Regions from separate parts of the Bacillus sp. SIMBA_154 genome, predicted to be linked through region 2. Evidence: predicted binding sites of a transcription regulator. Region 2 holds the regulator's gene; each other region holds the start of a gene.
The links. The regulator LexA, encoded in region 2, represses DNA repair genes until DNA is damaged. The targets are predictions, from matches to a motif close to CGAACATATGTTCG.
Positions count from the first base shown of each region.

Region 1: the regulator LexA is predicted to act here: its motif matches at 3,230-3,243, upstream of recA (recombinase RecA).
Region 3: the regulator LexA is predicted to act here: its motif matches at 4,063-4,076, upstream of R0K30_RS13380 (YhjD family protein).
Region 4: the regulator LexA is predicted to act here: its motif matches at 2,752-2,765, upstream of uvrB (excinuclease ABC subunit UvrB).

Region 1 covers NZ_JAWJBV010000002.1:21,638-27,095, reverse strand. Annotated here, with positions in the region: gene R0K30_RS03605 (DUF3388 domain-containing protein) at 1-278, shown strand, start outside; gene R0K30_RS03600 (helix-turn-helix domain-containing protein) at 302-1,216, shown strand; gene pgsA (CDP-diacylglycerol--glycerol-3-phosphate 3-phosphatidyltransferase) at 1,290-1,871, shown strand; gene R0K30_RS03590 (competence/damage-inducible protein A) at 1,889-3,139, shown strand; gene recA (recombinase RecA) at 3,317-4,360, shown strand; gene rny (ribonuclease Y) at 4,851-5,458, shown strand, end outside.
Region 2 covers NZ_JAWJBV010000007.1:104,838-110,295, reverse strand. Annotated here, with positions in the region: gene R0K30_RS12030 (STAS domain-containing protein) at 1-520, shown strand, start outside; gene R0K30_RS12025 (IseA DL-endopeptidase inhibitor family protein) at 553-1,095, opposite strand; gene R0K30_RS12020 (hypothetical protein) at 1,390-1,839, shown strand; gene lexA (transcriptional repressor LexA) at 1,887-2,507, opposite strand; gene yneA (cell division suppressor protein YneA) at 2,667-2,978, shown strand; gene R0K30_RS12005 (YneB family resolvase-like protein) at 2,996-3,643, shown strand; gene R0K30_RS12000 (DUF896 domain-containing protein) at 3,713-3,943, shown strand; gene tkt (transketolase) at 4,137-5,458, shown strand, end outside.
Region 3 covers NZ_JAWJBV010000009.1:53,183-58,640, forward strand. Annotated here, with positions in the region: gene R0K30_RS13350 (DoxX family protein) at 1-47, opposite strand, end outside; gene R0K30_RS13355 (M56 family metallopeptidase) at 104-943, opposite strand; gene R0K30_RS13360 (BlaI/MecI/CopY family transcriptional regulator) at 936-1,358, opposite strand; gene R0K30_RS13365 (AbrB family transcriptional regulator) at 1,629-2,774, shown strand; gene lepB (signal peptidase I) at 2,811-3,323, opposite strand; gene R0K30_RS13375 (TVP38/TMEM64 family protein) at 3,323-3,940, opposite strand; gene R0K30_RS13380 (YhjD family protein) at 4,102-4,464, shown strand; gene R0K30_RS13385 (LCP family protein) at 4,624-5,458, opposite strand, start outside.
Region 4 covers NZ_JAWJBV010000003.1:294,761-300,218, forward strand. Annotated here, with positions in the region: gene R0K30_RS07905 (PEP/pyruvate-binding domain-containing protein) at 1-2,012, opposite strand, end outside; gene R0K30_RS07910 (CsbA family protein) at 2,295-2,540, shown strand; gene uvrB (excinuclease ABC subunit UvrB) at 2,833-4,818, shown strand; gene uvrA (excinuclease ABC subunit UvrA) at 4,826-5,458, shown strand, end outside.

The DNA.
Region 1 (5,458 bases), on a different contig from region 2:
ATGAATACAGCCCAGATAACGTCTTTATTATTGATGGAATTGTGTCGACAAGAAGAGGTTCTGAGAAACACTTACAGCTTTTAAGAGAAATTATGAGACTGCCTGCAACAAAAGTGGTCGAGCATCCAGACATCTTTATTCAAAATTCAGAATATACAATGGATGATTTCGACTATATCATTGAACTGCGCAATAGTGCAGACGAAGAAATTACATACGAGCACGCTGAAGAACCACAAGTATTTGATCATTCTGGTTTTTCCGGCTTCGATTTTTAATATGGTAATGGTAGGTGTTTGTTTTGACTGAATTGGGAAAACGGCTCGTTGAGGCCAGAGAGGAAAAAGGGATGTCGCTGGAGGACCTTCAGGCGGTGACCAAAATCCAAAAGCGCTACTTGCTAGCAATCGAACAAGGAAACTATGATATTATTCCAGGTAAATTTTACGTCAGAGCGTTTATTAAACAATATGCCGAAGCCGTTGGACTAAATCCTGAACAATTGTTCGAAGAATTTCGTAAAGATGTACCAAGCACGTATAACGATGAAGTATCTGATAAATTATCAAATATTAAACCGCAGAGAGAGCTGCCAAAGCCTGCCTCGAAGGTGCTGGAGCTATTGCCGACGATCTTAATCATTGGAGGCATCCTTGTGGTGATCGCCATTATATATGTGATCGTGCAAGCGGTCAATCAGGATAGCGGACAGAAGAATAATCAGACAGCTCCTCAGAAATCAGAATCAAAATACGAAGTGTCTGAGGATTCATCACTCGCAAAGGATCAAAAGAAAAAAGAAAAAGCCTCGTCAGATGATAAAGAAAATACATCTAAAAAAGACGATTCATCAAAGGATGATTCATCAAAAGACGATGAAGCTGTTTCTTTGAAGGCCACGAATACAGAAGGATCCACGACAACATATGAAGTGTCAGGTGCAGATGAGATGGAGTTAACCATTTCTGCCTCGCAAGCTTCATGGCTGCGCGTGAGAGACGAATCTGGAAAAGTGCTGAAGATGGGTGAACTGAAAGATGGCGAATCGTTTAAAACAGACCTGTCGGAGCTCTCCAAGATCGATATCCGTCTCGGGAATGCGACTGGAATTGACATCAAGGTCAATGACGAGACACTTAAGTACGAATTAGACCCTAAAGACACGATGACACAAAACATTGTGATTGTGAATAAAGGAAAGGAAAAGTCATCTTAAGCAAGTAGATGACTTTTCTTTTGTTCCTACTATTATATACATAAAAAATTGCTTTATTGGAGGATTGGATTTCATGTTTAACTTACCGAATAAAATTACTCTTTCTCGGATCGCCTTGATCCCTGTTTTTATGATCATTATGCTTGCACCTTTTGACTGGGGTGTTGCACGCTTTGGTGATGTCAGCATTGAAGTGACTCACCTTGTCGGAGCGATCTTGTTTATTGTGGCTTCGACAACCGATTGGATTGATGGTTACTACGCACGTAAGTTCAATTTAGTGACGAATTTTGGTAAATTTTTAGATCCGCTTGCAGATAAATTGCTTGTTTCAGCTGCTTTAATTATACTTGTTCAATATCACCTCACGCCGGCATGGATGGCCATTGTCATCATTAGCCGTGAATTTGCTGTAACAGGTCTAAGGCTCGTATTAGCCGGAGGCGGTGAAGTGGTAGCGGCCAATATGCTTGGAAAAGTGAAAACATGGGCGCAAATCATTGCGATTTCGGCACTTCTATTGCATAACCTGCCGTTTGAACTTGTATCATTCCCGTTCGGTGATCTTGCGATGTGGGTAGCGGTGTTCTTCACTGTTGTCTCAGGCTGGGATTACTTTGCGAAAAACTGGGAAGCTTTAAAGAATTCTAACTAACAAAGGACGTGTACGCTTTGAAGTCAGAGAGAAAAGCAGAAATTATTGCAGTCGGTTCCGAACTTTTGCTAGGGCAAATTACGAATACGAATGCACAATTCATCAGCAAACAGCTAGCTGAAATTGGTGTGAACGTTTATTACCACACAGCAGTTGGTGACAATCCAGAGCGTTTAAAACAAGCCATTCAAGTAGCGCAGGAAAGATCTAATTTTATTATATTCTCAGGCGGTCTTGGACCAACAAAAGATGATTTAACAAAAGAAACCATTGCAAATACGCTCGGAAAAGAGCTTGTGCTAAATGAAGAAGCATTTGAATCGATTCAAGACTACTTTCGAAAGACCGGACGTGACATGTCACCGAACAACCGTAAGCAGGCACTCGTTCTAGAAGGATCTGATGTGCTGGTGAACCGGTTCGGGATGGCACCAGGTATGTTTATTCAAGAAGAAGATACGTTTTATATTCTGCTTCCTGGACCACCAAGTGAACTGCACCCGATGTTTGAAAACGAGGCGAAGCCGCTGATTTCTGAGAAACTTGGCTTAAAAGAAAAAATCGTGTCTGTTGTGTTGCGTTTCTTCGGAATCGGTGAATCACAGCTTGAAACAGACCTTGAAGATTTAATCGATGCTCAGACCAATCCGACGATTGCACCGCTTGCAGCTGACGGTGAAGTGACACTAAGGCTCACAGCCAAGCACGAGGATGAAAAAGAAACGGAGCGTCTGTTAAAAGAAACGGAAGCGCAAATTTTAGATCGGGTAGGCGAGTACTTCTACGGATATGGAGATACATCTCTTGTCCGTGAAGTTTCCAAGGCCTTGCACGAACACGGGAAAACAGTAGCAGCCGCTGAAAGTCTGACTGGCGGCATGTTCTCCGAATGGCTGACAGATCTCGAAGGGGCATCATCGGTTTTTAACGGAAGTGTGGTTTGTTATACCAATCAAGTGAAGCAGCAGGTGCTTGGCTGCCGGGAGGCAACGTTGTCTTCTCATGGCGCTGTCAGCAAAGAGTGCGCTTTAGAGCTCGCTGAGGGCATTAGAAAGCTGACAGGAAGCGATATCGGTATTAGCTTCACTGGTGTGGCAGGACCTGCTAGCCAAGAAGGACAGCCTGTCGGAAAAGTGTTCATTGGGCTATCCACTAAAGATCAGAAAGACGTGTTTGAATGGATGTTTACAGGCAGTCGATCAAGCATTCGAAAACGCGCTGTGAAATATGGTCTGCATCACTTGCTCAAATTATTAAAAGAGAGTTAATTTTGTTTTTTGTTAGGTTTACTCCTTTATAAAAGACTGTTTTTTCTAATAGAAACAGCTCTTTTCTTAAAAGATCTGCCAAGAAAAAATCGAATATGTGTTCGTTTTTTTCTTGGCAAATGACGTGAAACAAGGTATAGTATAGATAGTGGAATTGATAAAGGAGGAAACAATAGAATGAGTGATCGTCAAGCAGCCTTAGATATGGCTCTTAAACAAATAGAAAAACAGTTTGGTAAAGGCTCTATTATGAAACTAGGAGAGCAAACAGATACACGTATTTCAACAGTACCTAGTGGTTCGTTAGCACTTGATACTGCGCTTGGAATAGGTGGATATCCTCGCGGTCGTATTATTGAAGTATACGGTCCAGAGAGTTCTGGTAAAACGACAGTGGCACTTCATGCAATTGCTGAGGTTCAGCAGCAGGGAGGACAAGCAGCATTCATCGATGCAGAGCATGCACTAGATCCAGTTTATGCTCAAAAACTAGGTGTCAATATTGATGAGCTGTTGCTTTCTCAGCCGGATACAGGAGAACAAGCACTTGAAATTGCAGAGGCACTTGTCCGCAGTGGTGCAGTTGATATTGTTGTCATTGACTCAGTAGCTGCTCTTGTACCAAAAGCAGAGATTGAAGGAGACATGGGTGATTCACACGTTGGTCTTCAAGCCCGTTTGATGTCTCAAGCACTTCGTAAACTATCAGGTGCTATCAACAAATCGAAAACAATTGCCATCTTTATTAACCAAATTCGTGAAAAAGTAGGGGTCATGTTCGGTAACCCTGAAACAACGCCTGGTGGACGTGCTCTGAAGTTCTATTCATCTGTTCGTTTAGAAGTGCGCCGTGCTGAACAGCTGAAACAAGGCAATGACATTATGGGAAATAAAACAAGAATTAAAGTTGTGAAAAACAAGGTTGCACCGCCATTCCGTATTGCGGAAGTAGACATCATGTATGGTGAAGGGATCTCAAAAGAGGGAGAAATCATCGACCTTGGAAGCGAACTAGATATCGTACAAAAGAGCGGAGCTTGGTATTCTTACCAAGAGGAACGTCTTGGACAAGGCCGTGAAAATGCGAAACAGTTCCTTAAAGAAAACAAAGATATCCTTCTCATGATTCAAGAACAAATCAGAGAACACTACGGTTTGGATACAAACGGAGTGAAAGCAACCGAAGAAGAGGGACAAGAAGAATTGGAATTTAAAGACTAAAAAGACGCTGAAAAGCGTCTTTTTAGATTGTTGACAAAGGGCTAAAATTGATCTTTTAGCCCTTTGTCTTCTTTTTCAGCTTCAGCGTGATAGAAAACCTTTGAAGTCTAGGAAGGACGAGTACCGGAGCGGAGTGAATGTGACATTCGTGAGCACCGGCACGCAGGACTGACACCGAATGCGAAGGTTTGTCTACACACTGAAAAGCGTCTTTTTTTACATTTACATGACAGATAGCGGTCAAAAGTTCTGTCTTCGCTTGAAATAACGACTTACGCCTCAGTCTGACTAGCTTGACAAGTATTTCCGACACAATTACAATGGAAATGTATCACTTGTTTTTCTTAACATGATTGATAACTAATTTAAACTTGACAAGGGCAGTGAGGATCTCATTCCCTGTGAAGGCCCTGTATGTTGAGGTACAAAACAATGTACATGCCGACACTTTATTTGTAAAACCAAGTTCATAGCAAGAGGAGGTGAAAATATGTCGCCTACGATGTTTACGATCATCTCCATTTTGCTGAGCCTAATCTGTTTAGTTGTTGGCTACTTTGTTCGTAAAACCATTGCAGAAGCAAAAATATCCGGCGCAAGAAACATGGCCGAACAAATTGTTGAGGATGCAAAGCGTGATGCGGAAGCATTGAAGAAAGAAGCGCTCTTGGAAGCGAAAGATGAAATTCATTCGTTTCGTGTAGAGGCGGAGCAAGAAGTTCGTGAAAGACGTAATGAGCTTCAAAGACAAGAAAACCGTTTACTTCAAAAAGAAGAAAATCTTGATCGCAAAGATGAAACTTTAGATAAACGGGAGTCCCTGTTGGAGAAGAGAGATCATTCTCTGAATGAACGACAACAACATATTGAAGAGATGGAAAGCAAAGTGGATGATATGATTCGTTTGCAGAAAGCCGAGTTGGAACGCATTTCTAGTTTAACTCGAGATGAAGCGAAACAAATCATTCTGGATCAAGTTGAAAATGAGCTTTCCCACGACATTGCAGTCATGACGAAAGAATCTGAAAACCGGGCGAAAGAAGAGGCTGATAAAAAGGCGAAAAACATTCTTTCACTTGCGTTACAGCGCTGTGCAGC
Region 2 (5,458 bases):
GTTTATTAAACAGCGGCAAGGTGATATTGATATCGATCGCATATTTTATTGGTATGATTTAATATCAGAGGCGTTTAACATTTCAATCCATGTGTTCATCCAGCAATATGTGAAAAACACAACCAAACAGCTCGTTGCTCAAAGAGATATGATTTATGAGCTGAGCTCTCCCGTCATCGTCTTAAAAAGCCATATTGCATTATTGCCTTTAGTAGGTGACATTGACACGGCGAGAGCAAAGATTATATTAGAAAATACATTAAAACAGTGCTCGCAAAAAGGTGTTCAGCATTTGTGCATTGATTTATCGGGTGTCGTCATTATTGATACAATGGTGGCTCATCAAATGTTTGATCTTGTCACGTCACTTCGGTTAATTGGGGTGGAGACGACCATTTCAGGGATCAGACCAGAAATCGCTCAAACAGCTGTGCAGCTCGGGCTTCCTTTTCATGAATTTCGCACGGCATCATCACTTGCCCACGCGCTAGATCACATGACTGAATTTTCTCCTAAATAAAAACCAGGCCTAGTAACGGGCCTGGTTTTTATTTAGATCACAGCGTCAATTTTTGTTACTTTCCAATCCTTTTGTACTTTCTCATAAGTGACAGTTCGTTTTACTTCACGTCCATCAAGTGTTGGGACTGTGAATTCATATGTGCGGATTGTATTTTTCTTAGAGACAAGTTTAGGTGTTGCTTTCTCCCAATTGAGCATGTTGTCTCCGTCACCGACTGGAACAGCCATTTTCCTATTATGAACAATAAACTGATAGTCTTTTAAACCATGAGTGATCGCATCTTTTGTGAAAACTTGAGATAGGTAGCTGTTTAGTTTTTTCTTTGTATCAAATGTTTTAGAAAGATAGTTGTATGTCATGTCTTTATAACTAAATGATTTTAATTTGTAATCTGAATGTTCATTAATTTTGTAGCCTGACATCGCACTCCAAAAGTGTTCTCGTGCATCAAGGGCAATATGTAACGCTTCTTTATTTGTTAAAGCGGCTGGTTTTTTGGAAGCGGCTAGTGTTGTTGATTGTAATGAGATCATAAGCATAATAGCAGTTAATAAAACAAATAATTTTTTCAAGGCGATTGCCTCCTTTTTTAAATGAAAACTTCTTATGTTACAAATGTTACAATAATTACATTGATATTACAAGTGTTAAATCTAAAAGTTTTTTATTTCTTTTCTTTCTACCTATATAACGTTTGAGCGAGACAAAAAGTTTTCATTTTTTTATTTTTTCTTCTTCACTACTATTTAACCGTTCTACAGAAGAACAAAACGTCTTTTGGAAAAATTTCTATTTGGACGTTCAACACCCTTTTTCATTTATGACATATACTGTCGTGATGAATGTCTAAGAAAGTGGTGTTTAATATGTATCATCCGTATGAAGGTATGTGGAATGGGTACTTATATGATAGGCAGGTACAAGGATGGCCATCGCTTCCTGTTCCTCAAGTTGGAGGATTTCCTGGGTTTCCAATCGGAGGGGGAGGTACTGGGCCAGGGCAAGGTTCAGGCGGACAATCAGCCCCGCCAGCTCCGCCGCAGCATATCATCTCACAGTATCAGCAAGCAGTCTCTCAGCCTCAAAGTATGCAGTCACTTATTTCAGGGCAAAGTGTAAGTGGAGGCCAGCAAACTGTTCAGTTTGCAGCGGGATGTAATAGAAGATGGACGATTGTGTTCCTTAGAAACGGTCAAGTATTTTTAATGTATGTGCTTTCCTCACAGCCTTTTGGCCGTACAACAGGCTTTATATGGCCGAACTTTACATTTGGTTCGTTCCCAAGTTCGAGTATTCTTGCTTATTCTTGTTCATAAAAGAAAAAGCCGGTTCTCATCAGCAACTGATGAAATACCGGCTTGTTTTAATGAATATTTCGAAATACGCCAATCACTTTACCTAGTATACTCACATTCTGTAAAATAATCGGTTCCATTGATGGGTTCTCTGGCTGTAATCTAAAGTGTGTATCTTCCTTATAAAAACGTTTCACTGTGGCTTCATCTTCCTCTGTCATCGCGACCACAATATCTCCATTGTTGGCAGTGCTTTGCTGACGGACAATGACATAGTCCTTGTCCAAAATACCCGCATCAATCATACTTTCTCCCATAATTTCAAGCATAAATACTTGTTCATCTGGCGCTGCAAAAGTCTCTGGAAGAGGGAAGTATTCTTCTACATTCTCAACAGCCGTGATAGGCAAGCCGGCTGTTACTTTTCCGATGACTGGTACATTCATTACAGCACTCTTTGGAATATTCATTTCCTCTTCATCTAGTACTTCGATCGCTCTAGGTTTTGTCGGGTCTCTTCTAATTAAACCCTTTGTTTCTAGTCTAGCTAAATGTCCATGGACAGTTGAGCTGGATGCTAGACCGACAGCTTCTCCAATTTCACGAACGGATGGGGGATAGCCCTTGCTTTTTACTTCTTCTTTGATGAATGTCAGGATATCGAGTTGTCTTTTTGATAGCTTCGTCATCTTTTGCACCTCAAAACGTCAATTTTAAAGAAATTATAGCATGTTTTTCCTAACAGTACAAACATAGGTTCGAAAAAAACGTTTGACAGAAACGTTTGTTCGTATTTATAATGAATGACAGAAAGAGCGAACGCATATTCTGTTAGGGGAGATGACATTATGAGGTTAAAAGAATCTATTATTTTTATTGGGGTATTCTCATTCATCGTTGGCATATTTCTCTCACTTATCGCAGTCACTAGCCATAATGATCCAAATCAATATGTTAAAATAGAGGTTCAATCAGGTGATACTCTTTGGGGGTTAGCTGATCAAGTAAACGACAGTAAATCAATCGACAAAAATGCGTTTATTGACTGGGTAACCGAACACAATGATCTTGCTTCAACTGAAATCCAGCCTGGAGACATCCTTGTGATACCAGTCAAAAAAGAGCATCCAGTCGTATATCAACTTGCAACAGTACAGTAGAAAGGTCGATTGAAGAGATGAACGCAATCATTTATGCGAGAGTCAGTACTGTCAAAGAAGAGCAGGAAACCTCGCTGAAAAGACAAGAAGAAGAATTGCTAGCTTTAGCTGCTTTGCACAAGATGAATGTGGTCAAAGTCATTAAAGAAAAAGCGAGTGGATACGATCTAGATCGTAATGGTGTTTTTGATATGCTTGCTACGCTGAAAGAAGAGTCAATAGATGCTGTTCTCATTCAGGATGAGACGCGCCTTGGAAGAGGACAAGCAAAAATTGCGCTTCTTCATTGTCTTTTTAAAGAGAAAGTAAAGGTGTATAGTGTTTTTCATAGAGGAGAGCTTGAGCTTTCAGAAGCAGATGAGATGGTCATTGAGATTGTAGGAATCGTGGAAGAGTATCAACGAAAAATTCATAACCTGAAAATTAAGCGGGGAATGAAGAGGGCTGTTGAGCGCGGGTATCAGCCTGAACTCAATTTAAAACACCGTGAGCAGGCGCCTGGCCGTGAGCGAATTGAAGTACCGATTTCAGAAATTGTTCGATTAAGAAAAAACAACATGACGTTCGCCGAAATCGCAGCAACACTTCAGGGACTAGGCTTTGACATTTCAAAGGCGACGGTGCATAGAAGGTATCAAGAATATGAAAAAGCTCTTACCACGTAAAGTGTGAATTGTTGTAAAAATGAATGATATTTAGTAGTATTTAGAGAAAATGTTTTAAAGGAGTTTGTCATGATTTCTAAAAAGCAGCTTGCAAGAATAAATGAGCTTTCAAAAAAGTCGAAAGAGACCGGTTTGTCGGACGCTGAAAAAACAGAACAAAAGCATTTAAGAGAAGAATATTTAAAAGCTTTTCGTTCTTCTATGAAAAATACACTTAAAACCGTGAAAATCGTCGATCCTGAAGGAAACGATGTCACACCAGAAAAATTAAAAAGAGAAAGAGATCAGAACCTTCATTAAGATCAGGATTTCTTGAATTTTGAAAAGATGGGAAGAATATTCTCATCTTTTTTCTTATTTGCATAAGTTTTTAGGTGATCGATAAACTAAATGTGACAAAATCCTTCTTTTTCAGCGTGAAATAGTTGTGAAAAAAGGACAGTAGATTTATGATAATGGTGTACACAAGATACGGAAGGGGATTTAAATTTATATGGAAACGATTGAATTGAAATCTATTGCAACAATACGTACTCTCTCCATAGACGCAATTGAAAAAGCGAATTCCGGTCACCCTGGAATGCCAATGGGTGCTGCACCAATGGCATACGCTTTATGGACGAATCACTTAAACGTAAGTCCGCAAAACCCAAATTGGTTTAACAGAGACCGTTTTGTTTTATCTGCGGGACATGGCTCTATGCTTTTATATAGCATGCTTCATTTAAGCGGATACAACCTTAGCATCCAAGATCTAAAACAATTCCGCCAATGGGGAAGCAAAACACCTGGACATCCTGAATTTGGACACACAGAAGGCGTAGATGCCACAACAGGTCCTTTAGGACAAGGGATTGCCATGGCAGTTGGAATGGCACTTGCAGAAAGACATCTTGCGGAAACGTATAACAAAGACAACTTTAACGTTGTGGACCACTATACATACAGCATTTGCGGAGACGGAGACTTAATGGAGGGAATTTCCTCTGAAGCTGCTTCACTTGCTGGTCATTTAGGCTTAGGCCGTTTAATTGTTCTTTATGATTCAAATGATATTTCTTTAGATGGCGACCTAGATCGTTCATTCTCTGAAAATGTGAAGAATCGTTTTGAAGCGATGAACTGGGAAGTTCTTTACGTAAAAGACGGCAACAACATCGAAGAAGTGACTGCTGCTATTGAAAAAGCCAAACAAAGTACGGACAAACCTACTCTCATTGAAGTGAAAACAACGATCGGTTTCGGATCTCCAAACCGTGCGGGAACGTCTGGTGTGCATGGTGCACCGCTTGGCAGCGACGAAGCAAAGCTGACGAAGGAAGCTTATTCTTGGACGTTTGAAGAAGATTTCCATGTACCTTCTGAAGTGTACGATCATTTCAAAGAAGCTGTAAAAGACGCTGGTCAGAAAAAAGAAGCAGCGTGGAATGAGCTATTTGAGCAATATGAAAAAGAATATCCAGAGCTAGCAGCTCAGCTGAAGCTTGCGATTGAAGGAAAGCTTCCTGAGAATTGGGATCAAGAGGTTCCTGTTTATGAATCAGGCTCAAGTCTTGCCTCTCGCGCTTCTTCTGGCGAAGTATTAAATGGCATTGCGAAGCAAGTACCTTTCTTTATTGGTGGTTCTGCTGACCTTGCTGGATCAAATAAAACAACAATTAAAAACACTGACGACTTTGGTAAAAATAATTACGCCGGCAAAAATATTTGGTTTGGTGTCAGAGAATTTGCAATGGGTGCCGCGTTAAACGGTATGGCACTTCACGGCGGTCTCCGTGTATTCGGCGGAACGTTCTTTGTTTTCTCAGATTACTT
Region 3 (5,458 bases), on a different contig from region 2:
AGGATAACGCGTACGAAAAGTGTTCCTATTTCTTGATTCGTTTTCATATAGTGATTTCCTCCTGTTTTTACACTACATAATGTAATGTGAATAAGTAAAAAAATTAGTAATTTAGGTTGAGCATAATCATTAAGACCACCATGAGGATGGCTGATGTCACGATTGGAATGAGCGGTACATTGAAAGGAATATTGTATGTTGGGTTTAAGATCTTTTGTATTCTTAAATTTAACGCCCGATCTCCAAAGGACACCGCAAACTTCGTTTGTTTTTGAAACTGGGTTCTCTTTTTAATGAGTTTCAAGAGGGCCTGCCCCACTCCAAGCTCCGTGCCTGTCTGCCGAATAGCATAGTCATCTGCAATCACTTCACGAAAAACGGAGTAACTTTGTCTCATATGCTTTAACACTGGAATGTACCAAATCACTTTTGTGAGCATTGAAAAAGCGAAAGCCTTTAAAGGGTCATAGCTGTATTTGTGATGCAATTCATGATGAACAACAGCATCAATCTCCCCTTCATCAAGCATGTCCATAAGTGCCGTTGATAAGTAAACCTTTGGATGAAGCATCCCCATTGCAAAAGCAAGTGGTTCATGACAATGAAAAACAATGATGTCGTTTGCATATTTCTCTGATAGAAAATCGGTCGTTTCCTGATCGACTGCCATCATCATATTTCCTTTGAATTGGATGTACTTTCTGATTTGCTTCGTCATATAGAAAACCGCAAATCCCAATGTGTAGAGAACTAAAGCATCCAGAAAATATTTTAAAGGAGTGAATCCGTAGAATTCGAGAACAGACTGGCATACATGGATCAGGTTATATGCTTGATTCCACCCGAAAAAGCTTGAGAGCACATAATACCCCATCTGATAAAAAATCGCTAAACCAATCAATATACCGCCTAAAAAAAGCAGACTCGACTTCATTTTATTCATTTTGCTGCTCCTCTTTTTTTGATGCAAGCCTTGCTTCAAGTACTTTGAGTAATTCAGGATCAGCACTTTCAATCGCATCTACCATATGATTCACTGCCAGTGGACCGAAATCATCCATCAGCCCTTGCGTAATCCACTTTGTTTGCTCATTTAGAAATTCTTCTTTTGTTAAAATGGGATTATAAATAGATGAACGCCCTTTTGTTTTCTTTTCCACAATTCCTTTTTCGGTTAAGCGATTCAGCACAGTCATCACCGTGTTGAAATTAATCGGCTTCTCATCTGACAGCTTCTGCTGTACCTCTTTAATCGGCATATCCTCGCCTTGATAAAGAATCTCCATAATCCTTCCCTCTAAAGGACCAAAAAAACGATTCAATCCCTTTTCGTTATATTTAAAAGAAGGAATTTTCATGTCATCACCCCACACTAAGCATTGTAGTGTAATTGAAAATGATAGTCAACTGATAACAAAAATAGGGGAAAATCGTTGTGTGTTGTTGTTGCTTTTGGTAAAAATGATATCTTTATATTACATGAAGATAAATAGAGCGTATTAACGATAAGATAATCTTATGAAAATGGTGAAAAAATTCGTATTTTATTTATAGAGACTTTTGTATTATAGTGAATATAACAACATTTCACTTACTGAACAAACATATAGGAAGAAGGTTTACATGTGATGAAACAAGGAAACAGCCTTCGAGCCGATCTGATTCTGATCGCGATAAGCGGTTTAGGTGGATTTCTTTTGTCTTTAACAGGAATGTCTATTGGCTGGATGGTCGGTACGTTAATCACAGCTGCATTTATTGCCATGCGCCGCCCCACCCTGTTTCAGCGTAAAGGAAACAACACCATACGTATTCACAGCAGATGGCTACTCCTTGGTCAATTCATTCTCGGAATCGAACTTGGACAGAAAATGAACATGAAAGTCATTCACATTTTCGCTGACAATTGGCTCCCAGTGAGTTTCATGCTCGTCTTTTCTATACTACTAGCGATGCTCTCCGGCTTTCTCTTATGGAAGCTGAGCAAAACAGATATGCTGACCAGCTTTGTCGGAACTGCACCAGGCGGCCTATCCGCAATGCCGGGGATTGCCCAAGAGGTTGGAGCAAATACAGCTGTTGTGAGTCTCGTACAAACGATACGTGTATTAATGGTTGTACTCACCATCCCATTTACGGTGTTCTATTTAAATACAAAAAATCAATCTGATGCGGTTATAGCAGCACAGGGCAGTGCCTTCTCATCAGGCGTTTTCACACTGTCAAACATCTCTTGGACCGCCGCGCTCATTTTAGGGGCGTGGCTCATGTCACGCCTAGCGGTTCGGCTTCACTTTCCTGCCCCTTGGCTGATCGGCAGCATGTTAGGGGTCGCAGCTCTTCAAGTAGGTGCAGGTGCGCTCACAGGTCATGATTTGATTCCTTATTGGCCAGCACAAACGAATATTGCTTCACAGGTATTTCTAGGTGCCACCATCGGTTCAAAAATGAATAAGCAGATGTTTGTTGGGCTAAAAAACACCTTCATTGTGGCCGTCGTCAGTTCAGCCGGGCTGATTGCTGCGACTGTTCTCAGTTCAATTGCCATTGCAGAAATCACAGGTATTTCTGTCATTACAGCCATTCTTGCTTTTTCGCCTGGGGGTATTGCAGAAATGGCGACAACAGCAGTCACCCTTCACGAGGACTCTACCTTTGTTGTCGCTGTACAAGTCGTCAGAATCATTCTTGTGATTGCCATGCTGCCACCGTTTTTTCGATTCTTACATCATTTCTGGGCAAAAAGACAGACTGATTATAAAGCTGCAAAATAAAAAAGAGACGCTTTGCATGAGCAGAGCGCCTCTTTTTTATTCATCGTTATTCCTCTTTACACCGACTACTTGGTCCTTTGAGATGGTCCCAAAATGCCGGCTGTCAAAGCTATGTATTCGGTTATCTCCGACCACGAAGTAATGATTTTTTTGTATTTTATCGTGTCCTGTGATGGCTTTCAGCTGAAAATCTCCTGTCAGGACGTTCCCCATTTTATGTTTTTTCTGTTCTTTTAAGTACGGTTCTTTCCACTTTGCTCCGTTGACAAATAGCTGATCATCTTCATACTTGATCTTTTCTCCTGGAAGCCCAATGACCCGTTTGATCAAAATTTGATTTTTAGGCCCGTGAAATAAAACGTAATCAAACCGGTTAATTTTCGTGAGTTTTGGCGAGAACTTATTGATTAATAATTCTGTTCCATCTGTAAATGTCGGGTCCATACTAACCCCTTCTACTTTGTACGTGACAAACATGAAATTCTTTACTTGGAACAATAAGACGATGGATGTAATCATCATCAACCATAGTAATGGCTTCTTTTTCATTAAGAGCCTCCTTTGTCCTCACGCTTGCTCATTCGAATATTCAACCTATTTTCTACTCTCTTTCCAACATACCATAATAAAGCGATAACTAGAACCGCAAAAACACTTCTTAACGGATTCTTTACTAAAGCAGAAAGATCATAGCCAATAAAACTAATGATAAAGAGCATGACACACTTACCTGATAAAGCAGCTAATGAAAATTGCCAGATGCTAATTCTTGATAGACCTGCTACTACATTAACGGCAGCAGAAGGTGTGAAAGGAAAGCAGAGTAAAATAAATAACGGACCAAATCCCCGCTTTTCCACCCAAAGCATCAATTTCTTAATGGAAGGGTGTCTGCTGATAAAGTTCAGCATTCTCATCTGCCCAAATTTTCTGATCAGTACAAAGACAAGGATAGACCCTGCGCTTGCACCGATCCAGGTCAATAAAAAGCCTTCCCAAAGGCCGAACGCATTTGCATTTGCCACAGCAAACGCAACAAGAGGTAAAAACGGTAGAAATGCTTCTATTAAAGGGAGCAATATAGCCACAATTGGTCCAAAGGCCTTGTAGCTCTCAAAAAATGATGTGATATTTTCATGAGTAAAGATAGAAAGAAATGATGGCAACTTGTTTGACTCCTTCAAGGTTTGTCTACTTTTCATTTTACATGGAAAACATAAAAATATACAAATGAATCCCCTCTCCATCCCCCCCTTGAGATTCTTTGACTCATTCGATATAATAAACAAGAACAAATGTTCTATTCATAAAGAAAGCAGGTATGGACATGACAAGGCTATCAACAATACAGCTTCAGATGATGGAACAGGCCATCTTTCTTCCAATGGTCATCTCCATCCTCAATCGTGATTTGACACACTTAAAAGAACATCAAACATTTAAACTAAATGAACCATATATTCGGCTTGTCACCTCTGCATTACAGGAAGCTCAAAAAGCACTTTATCAGCTGAAGCAGCATTTACGTAAAGAAAAAATGAAGGTACAGCAAATTGAACACGATGAAGGGTTTACGACGTATTTATTTATCATGAATGGCTATGAAGAAAAGCATAAATACTTTAATCCGCGTATACGACATCGTGTAGAGGAACTGCTTACTCATTATTTTCTCCATCAAGAAAATTAAAAATGGTTATATTTTACAAAAATAAAGGGGCCCTTCGATTTTTGCCGAATTGATCGATGGCTGGGTGCTTGCTTTAAATGGCGTGTGGTACCCAACGATGCCTGCAACCCTCTACTATTAAAAGAATAAAGCCTGCCGCGGCGGCAGGCTCATTCTTATTTATGATAATTCAAGCTGTTCTCTCAGCTCTGTTCTGACTTCTTCCAACCCTGCTCCATCTAACTCAAAGTAATACACATTCCCAGGCTGATAATCATGTCCCTTTAACTGAATGGTCTCCACTGATTTCAATGAGCTTAGTAACGGGAAAAGTCCGATAAACTGCTTCATGGACAAATTGGTTGAGACGTTATCACCGAGTGTATCAATGATGTTGTCATATGACGGGATCGAAGAAATGGATTTAGATTTTTCAAAGATGGCTTGAAGTGCTTCCATTTGGCGCTTTCCACGCATGAGGTCACTATCTGCCTTTCTCGTTCTCACAAAGGCTAATGCTTCTTCGCCATTCAGTGTATGTGTGCCTGTTTGCACATGAACTTTCCCCTTTGAATCCTTTTCCATTTGTTTGGCGATGCCTTCATCTTCAATCGTTACTTCAATTCCATTTAGCTCGTCTACAATGTCTTGAAACGCCTTAAAGTTTCCTGAAATCACATAGTCTACCGGAATATTCAACACGTTTTCTACCGTTTTGACTGACAAATCTGCACTCCCAAACGCATGGGCGTGGGCGATTTTATCATATCCTCTTCCCGGAATATCTACATAAGAATCACGAGGAATACTGAGGAGCTTGATGGTTTTCTCTGTTCGGTTCACCGCCGCCAGTAAGACCGCATCACTTCTTGCTTCATCTACCGTTTCACCTGGACGACTGTCAATTCCAAGCAGCAGCACCGAAAAGCTATCCTTCCCTGGATCAAAAGCTTTCACACGCTTTTGCGAGGTGTCTCCTCTTTCTAACGAGACTTGCGCCTTATTCGACGCTTTT
Region 4 (5,458 bases), on a different contig from region 2:
TCATCGTAGAGATACCATAGATCTTCTTGATGAGGAATGGCTCCTTTTTGTGCAAGGAGTTCACCAATTTTTAATAGATATAGTCTAGCTTTTGCATCTAACATGGCATCAATGTAGAAGTGATGATCATCTCGAATATTGGCTGCCTGAAGGGCAAAGTGATAAAGTGTTTCAAATTTAGTCTTAAAAGACTCATCCTTCACTTCACTCATAAATTGCTCATAAGTCTCACGTCTTTTGATCATTGCTTGTGCAAATTCTTCATCAAAATCACATTGGTACTGAATGTTATTTCTGATGATGTCTAAGACAAATTCAGGGTTCTCTACCCATGTCTCTTCTGTAAGGTCATGACTTTTAACAGATCGCCAGCCATAGATTTGGAGAAATTCCTCCATCTTCGAAATGAAGTGTTTTCCTTTATCCGTGTGATTAAGTGCATATAATAGTTCTGGATTCGCTTCATGATTTGTAAATGCTTGAAGAAGTTCTTTATCTTGAAGGACATCCTTTGCTAGATCAGATAGCTTCTGGTCTGTTTCAAGAGATTTGTTCATCACGCCTATCATCATCTCATGTAACAAGACGACTTGTTTTTGATCACCGGTATACGTTACAAGCATGTCTTCAATCATAGCAGATAGAATGACTTGTGGTATGACGATATCAAAATGATCCTCGTACGCTTGTATATAAAATAACTTTAATTCTTCGAAGCCAATGATTGCTTCTTCAATGGTCATAGGCTCGTTCATTTGACGATCGAGTTTTTCGTAAAATGGAAAGAAGTTTTGCTCTAGAATTTCATACATACGTTCACTCAAATGGGGAAATAACTCAAATATGCTCTCGTCAAAAACTGGTGCAGTTCCTGTTCCCGCTTCAGGCATAGACGGTGCAGAATACAGGTGACCTCTATAGAGCTTGATATCTTTGATGTTGAGATCAGGTACTTGATACTTTTCTCCATTTTTCTTCATCCCGCTTTTTAAAGCAGGTATGATCAAGCTTGAGAAAAGAGGACTTGTTGGGCCGGGCATATGATCGTCCATTGAAATCCAGAAATCCTGCAGCTCTTCTGGTTGAATTTGAAAAGAAGCACCTGCTGCTTCATTTGCTGTTTTTGGTAGAGAAGCGGTAATCGGTCTTGCTTGAAGCAAATAAAAAGTACCATTTGATATTCCGAATTCGATATCTACTCCATGTCCGTAAAGTGCTTCTACTTGTTTGGTGATTTGCGTAATTTCTTCCAATTGATCATCATGCAGGCAAAACTGGCCAGCCATTTCCTTACATACTGGCTGTTCAATGACGCCCTCTTGATAAGGAACAATTAGTAGTTCTTTAGTCCCTAGTGATTTTTCAATAGAAAACGTCTCTTTGTCTACAATAAACGTGTCTGGTGTCACAAGACCAGACACGATGGCTTCTCCTAGTCCGTAGCTTGCTGTCATCATGATTTCATTTGTTTTTCCCGATACCGGATTCTCACTAAAGATGACACCGGAAACGTCAGAATGGATCAATCCTTGAACGACGACAGCCATGAGCGGCATCTCTTCCTCGTTTTCATCCATCTCTTTCTTATATTCTGTGACTCTTGCTGCAAAATAAGAAGCCCAGCATTCTTTGACAGCCTGCAAAAATTCTTCATTTGTCTTGATATTTAAATAGGTTTCGTACTGTCCTGCAAATGAGGCACCTTCGAGATCTTCAGCAACAGAAGAGGATCGAACAGCAACTGAGGGATATGCCTTCAGCAATGATTGAAAGGACGAAAGTAACTCTGCTTCCATTTGTGAAGGAAACGAAGCTTTTTTGATTTTTTGTGCAAGGTTTTGCTCAGTTGAATGCAGGTTGTGATATGAAAGAAAGCTTGCAAAGCTGTTGGTTTTAATAATAAATCCATCTGGGACTGGCAGGCCGTGATTGTTTAATTTGATCAAATTCACGCCTTTTGCCCCTGCGAGTGATGCGGATTCTTCAGCCGCATGAAATAACACTGAATACATGGGAATGCCCCCTTATCCAAATAGCCAATGGTTTGTTTGTCTCTCTATTTTTCAAAATGATAGTGCGCACTATCATTTTAATCATAGGTTTTATTGGATGTTACTGTCAAAGACGTAAAGACCTATCTTTACAAAGGGGACGTTCTCACTAATTTTCTTCTATATCTATAACAAAAGTCTCCAAACGTGAAGAAAAAAAGGTGAAATCGAAAACTGTGAATTGTTCAATATGCCAATCTTTACTATAATCAAGGGAGTAGACCATGAAGAGGGAGGGTTTTTTTGATTACAAAAGCCATATTTGCACTTGTTTTTCCTTTCCTGCTCGTTATTTTATTTTCAAAGGTTACTTATAATCATTATGTGGGCATTGCATTAACAGCAGCGCTTTTATTTGCCTCGTACATGAAAGGCTATACAGAAACCTACTTTATCGTAGGATTAGATATTATTTCTTTAGTAGCTGGGGCATTGTTTATGGCTAAGAAAGAAATTGAAAAAAGAGAGAAGGCTGAAAAACATCATTGATGTGATCGTGATAGGCCGAAGGGTGACGTTTTTTATACATGAGCTGTGCTTACGATTTCTAGTGAGTGCAGCTTTCTTTTTTGTGATGTTTTTCTGCTCATCGAATATCCCGCTCCAAAATGTTCCATACTGAAAGGAAGGTTTCTTTAGAGGGTTATTTGCTATGGGAGAGAGGGTATGACTGTATTGGAAATAAAAATCAAGTGATACACGAACTTTAGTTCGTATTTTTGTGTTCTTTTATGATAATATATTCATTAGATAGATTTCGTAACGAAACGGAGGCTTTGATGTGAGTGACCGCTTTGAATTAGTTTCTAACTATCAGCCCCAAGGAGATCAGCCAAAGGCGATTGAAAAGCTCGTGGAGGGGATCCATCAGGGGAAACAGCATCAAACGCTGTTAGGTGCTACAGGTACGGGAAAGACCTTTACTGTATCAAACCTGATCAAAGAAGTGAACAAACCGACACTTGTCATTGCGCATAATAAGACACTTGCCGGTCAGCTATACAGCGAGTTCAAGGAATTCTTTCCGAATAATGCTGTCGAATATTTTGTGAGTTACTATGATTATTACCAGCCAGAGGCGTATGTGCCTCAGACTGATACATTTATTGAAAAGGATGCCAGCATCAATGATGAGATAGATAAATTGAGACACTCCGCCACATCCTCGTTATTTGAGCGGAGAGATGTCATCATCATTGCTAGTGTATCCTGTATTTATGGCTTAGGTTCGCCTGAGGAATACCGAGAGCTTGTACTGTCTTTGCGCACTGAAATGGAGATTGAACGCAATCAGCTTCTTCGTAAGCTGGTGGATATTCAGTATTCTCGTAATGATATAGATTTTCAGCGCGGAACCTTCCGAGTACGGGGCGACGTCGTTGAAATTTTTCCTGCTTCACGAGATGAGCATTGTATCAGAGTGGAGTTTTTCGGTGATGAAATTGAACGTATTCGTGAAGTGGATGCACTGACTGGAGAAATTCTCGGTGATCGTGAGCATGTCGCTATTTTCCCAGCATCCCACTTCGTCACAAGAGAAGAAAAAATGGAAAAAGCGATTATCAATATTGAACAAGAGCTTGAGGAACAGCTGGAAAAGCTTCGTGAAAACGGCAAATTGCTTGAAGCGCAGCGTCTTGAGCAACGGACAAGATATGACCTTGAGATGATGAGGGAGATGGGCTTTTGTTCAGGAATCGAGAACTATTCAAGACATTTGACCTTGCGTCCTCCTGGTTCAACACCTTACACACTGCTTGATTATTTCCTGGATGATTTTATGATTGTTGTTGATGAGTCACACGTGACCATCCCGCAAATCCGAGCAATGTACAACGGGGACCAAGCAAGAAAACAAGTGTTGGTTGATCACGGATTCCGTCTGCCATCAGCACTTGATAATAGACCGCTCACCTTTGATGAGTTTGAAAAGCATATCAATCATATTGTACATGTATCCGCAACGCCAGGGCCGTACGAACTTGAGAAAACGCCAGAGGTCGTGGAACAAATTATCCGCCCAACTGGTTTACTGGATCCGATCATTGAAGTCCGTCCGATTGAAGGACAAATCGATGATTTAATTGGAGAAATTCATACAAGAATGGAGAAAAATGAGCGTGTGCTTGTGACCACTTTGACGAAAAAAATGTCTGAGGATCTCACAGATTATCTAAAAGAAATTGGGATCAAGGTCAATTATCTGCATTCAGAAATTAAGACTCTTGAGCGGATTGAGATTATTCGTGATTTACGCCTCGGTAAATATGATGTACTCGTTGGAATCAACCTTCTTCGTGAAGGGCTCGATATTCCAGAGGTGTCGCTCGTGGCTATTTTAGATGCGGATAAAGAAGGCTTTTTACGTTCTGAAAGATCCCTCATCCAGACGATAGGCCGTGCAGCAAGAAATTCAGAAGGCCGGGTCATTATGTATGCAGACAAAATGACGAAATCAATGGACATTGCGATTCAAGAAACGAAGCGAAGACGAGAACAGCAAGAAGCATATAACGAGAAATTTGAGATTACCCCGCAAACGATTCATAAGAAAATCCGAGATGTCATTAAGGCAACAAAGATACATGAGGAATCGGAAGAATATGAAACAAAAGCAGCACCAAAGCTGTCGAAAATGAGCAAAAAAGAACGAGAAAAAGTGATCGAAAAAGTCGAGATGGAAATGAAAGAAGCAGCAAAAGCGCTTGATTTTGAAAAAGCAGCAGAATTAAGAGATCTATTGCTAGAGCTAAAAGCGGAAGGATGATTGCCAGATGGCTATGGAACGAATAGAGGTGAAAGGTGCTAGAGCCCACAACCTTAAAAATATTGATGTGAATATCCCGCGTGACCAGCTAGTGGTCATTACGGGTTTATCTGGTTCAGGAAAATCGTCGCTTGCCTTTGATACCATTTATGCAGAAGGTCAGCGCCGGTACGTTGAATCTCTTTCAGCATATGCACGCCAGTTTCTCGGTCAAATGGATAAACCAGATGTAGATGCCATTGAAGGTCTTTCTCCGGCGATTAGTATTGACCAAAAAACAACAAGCCGGAACCCTAGATCAACGGTTGGAACTGTCACTGAAATCTATGATTACTTACGTCTATTATATGCTAGAGTCGGAAAACCTATTTGTCCTATACATGGGATTGAAATTACGTCACAAACGATTGAGCAAATGACAGATCGCATTTTAGAATATCCAGAAAGAACGAAGCTGCAAGTGCTTGCACCGGTCGTATCTGGTCGCAAAGGAACACATGTCAAAGTACTTGATCAAATTCGGAAGCAGGGCTATGTTCGAGTGAGAGTCGATGGAGAGATGGAAGACCTTTCAGAAGATATCGAGCTCGAAAAGAATAAAAAGCATTCCATTGAAGTCGTCATTGACCGGATTGTGGTG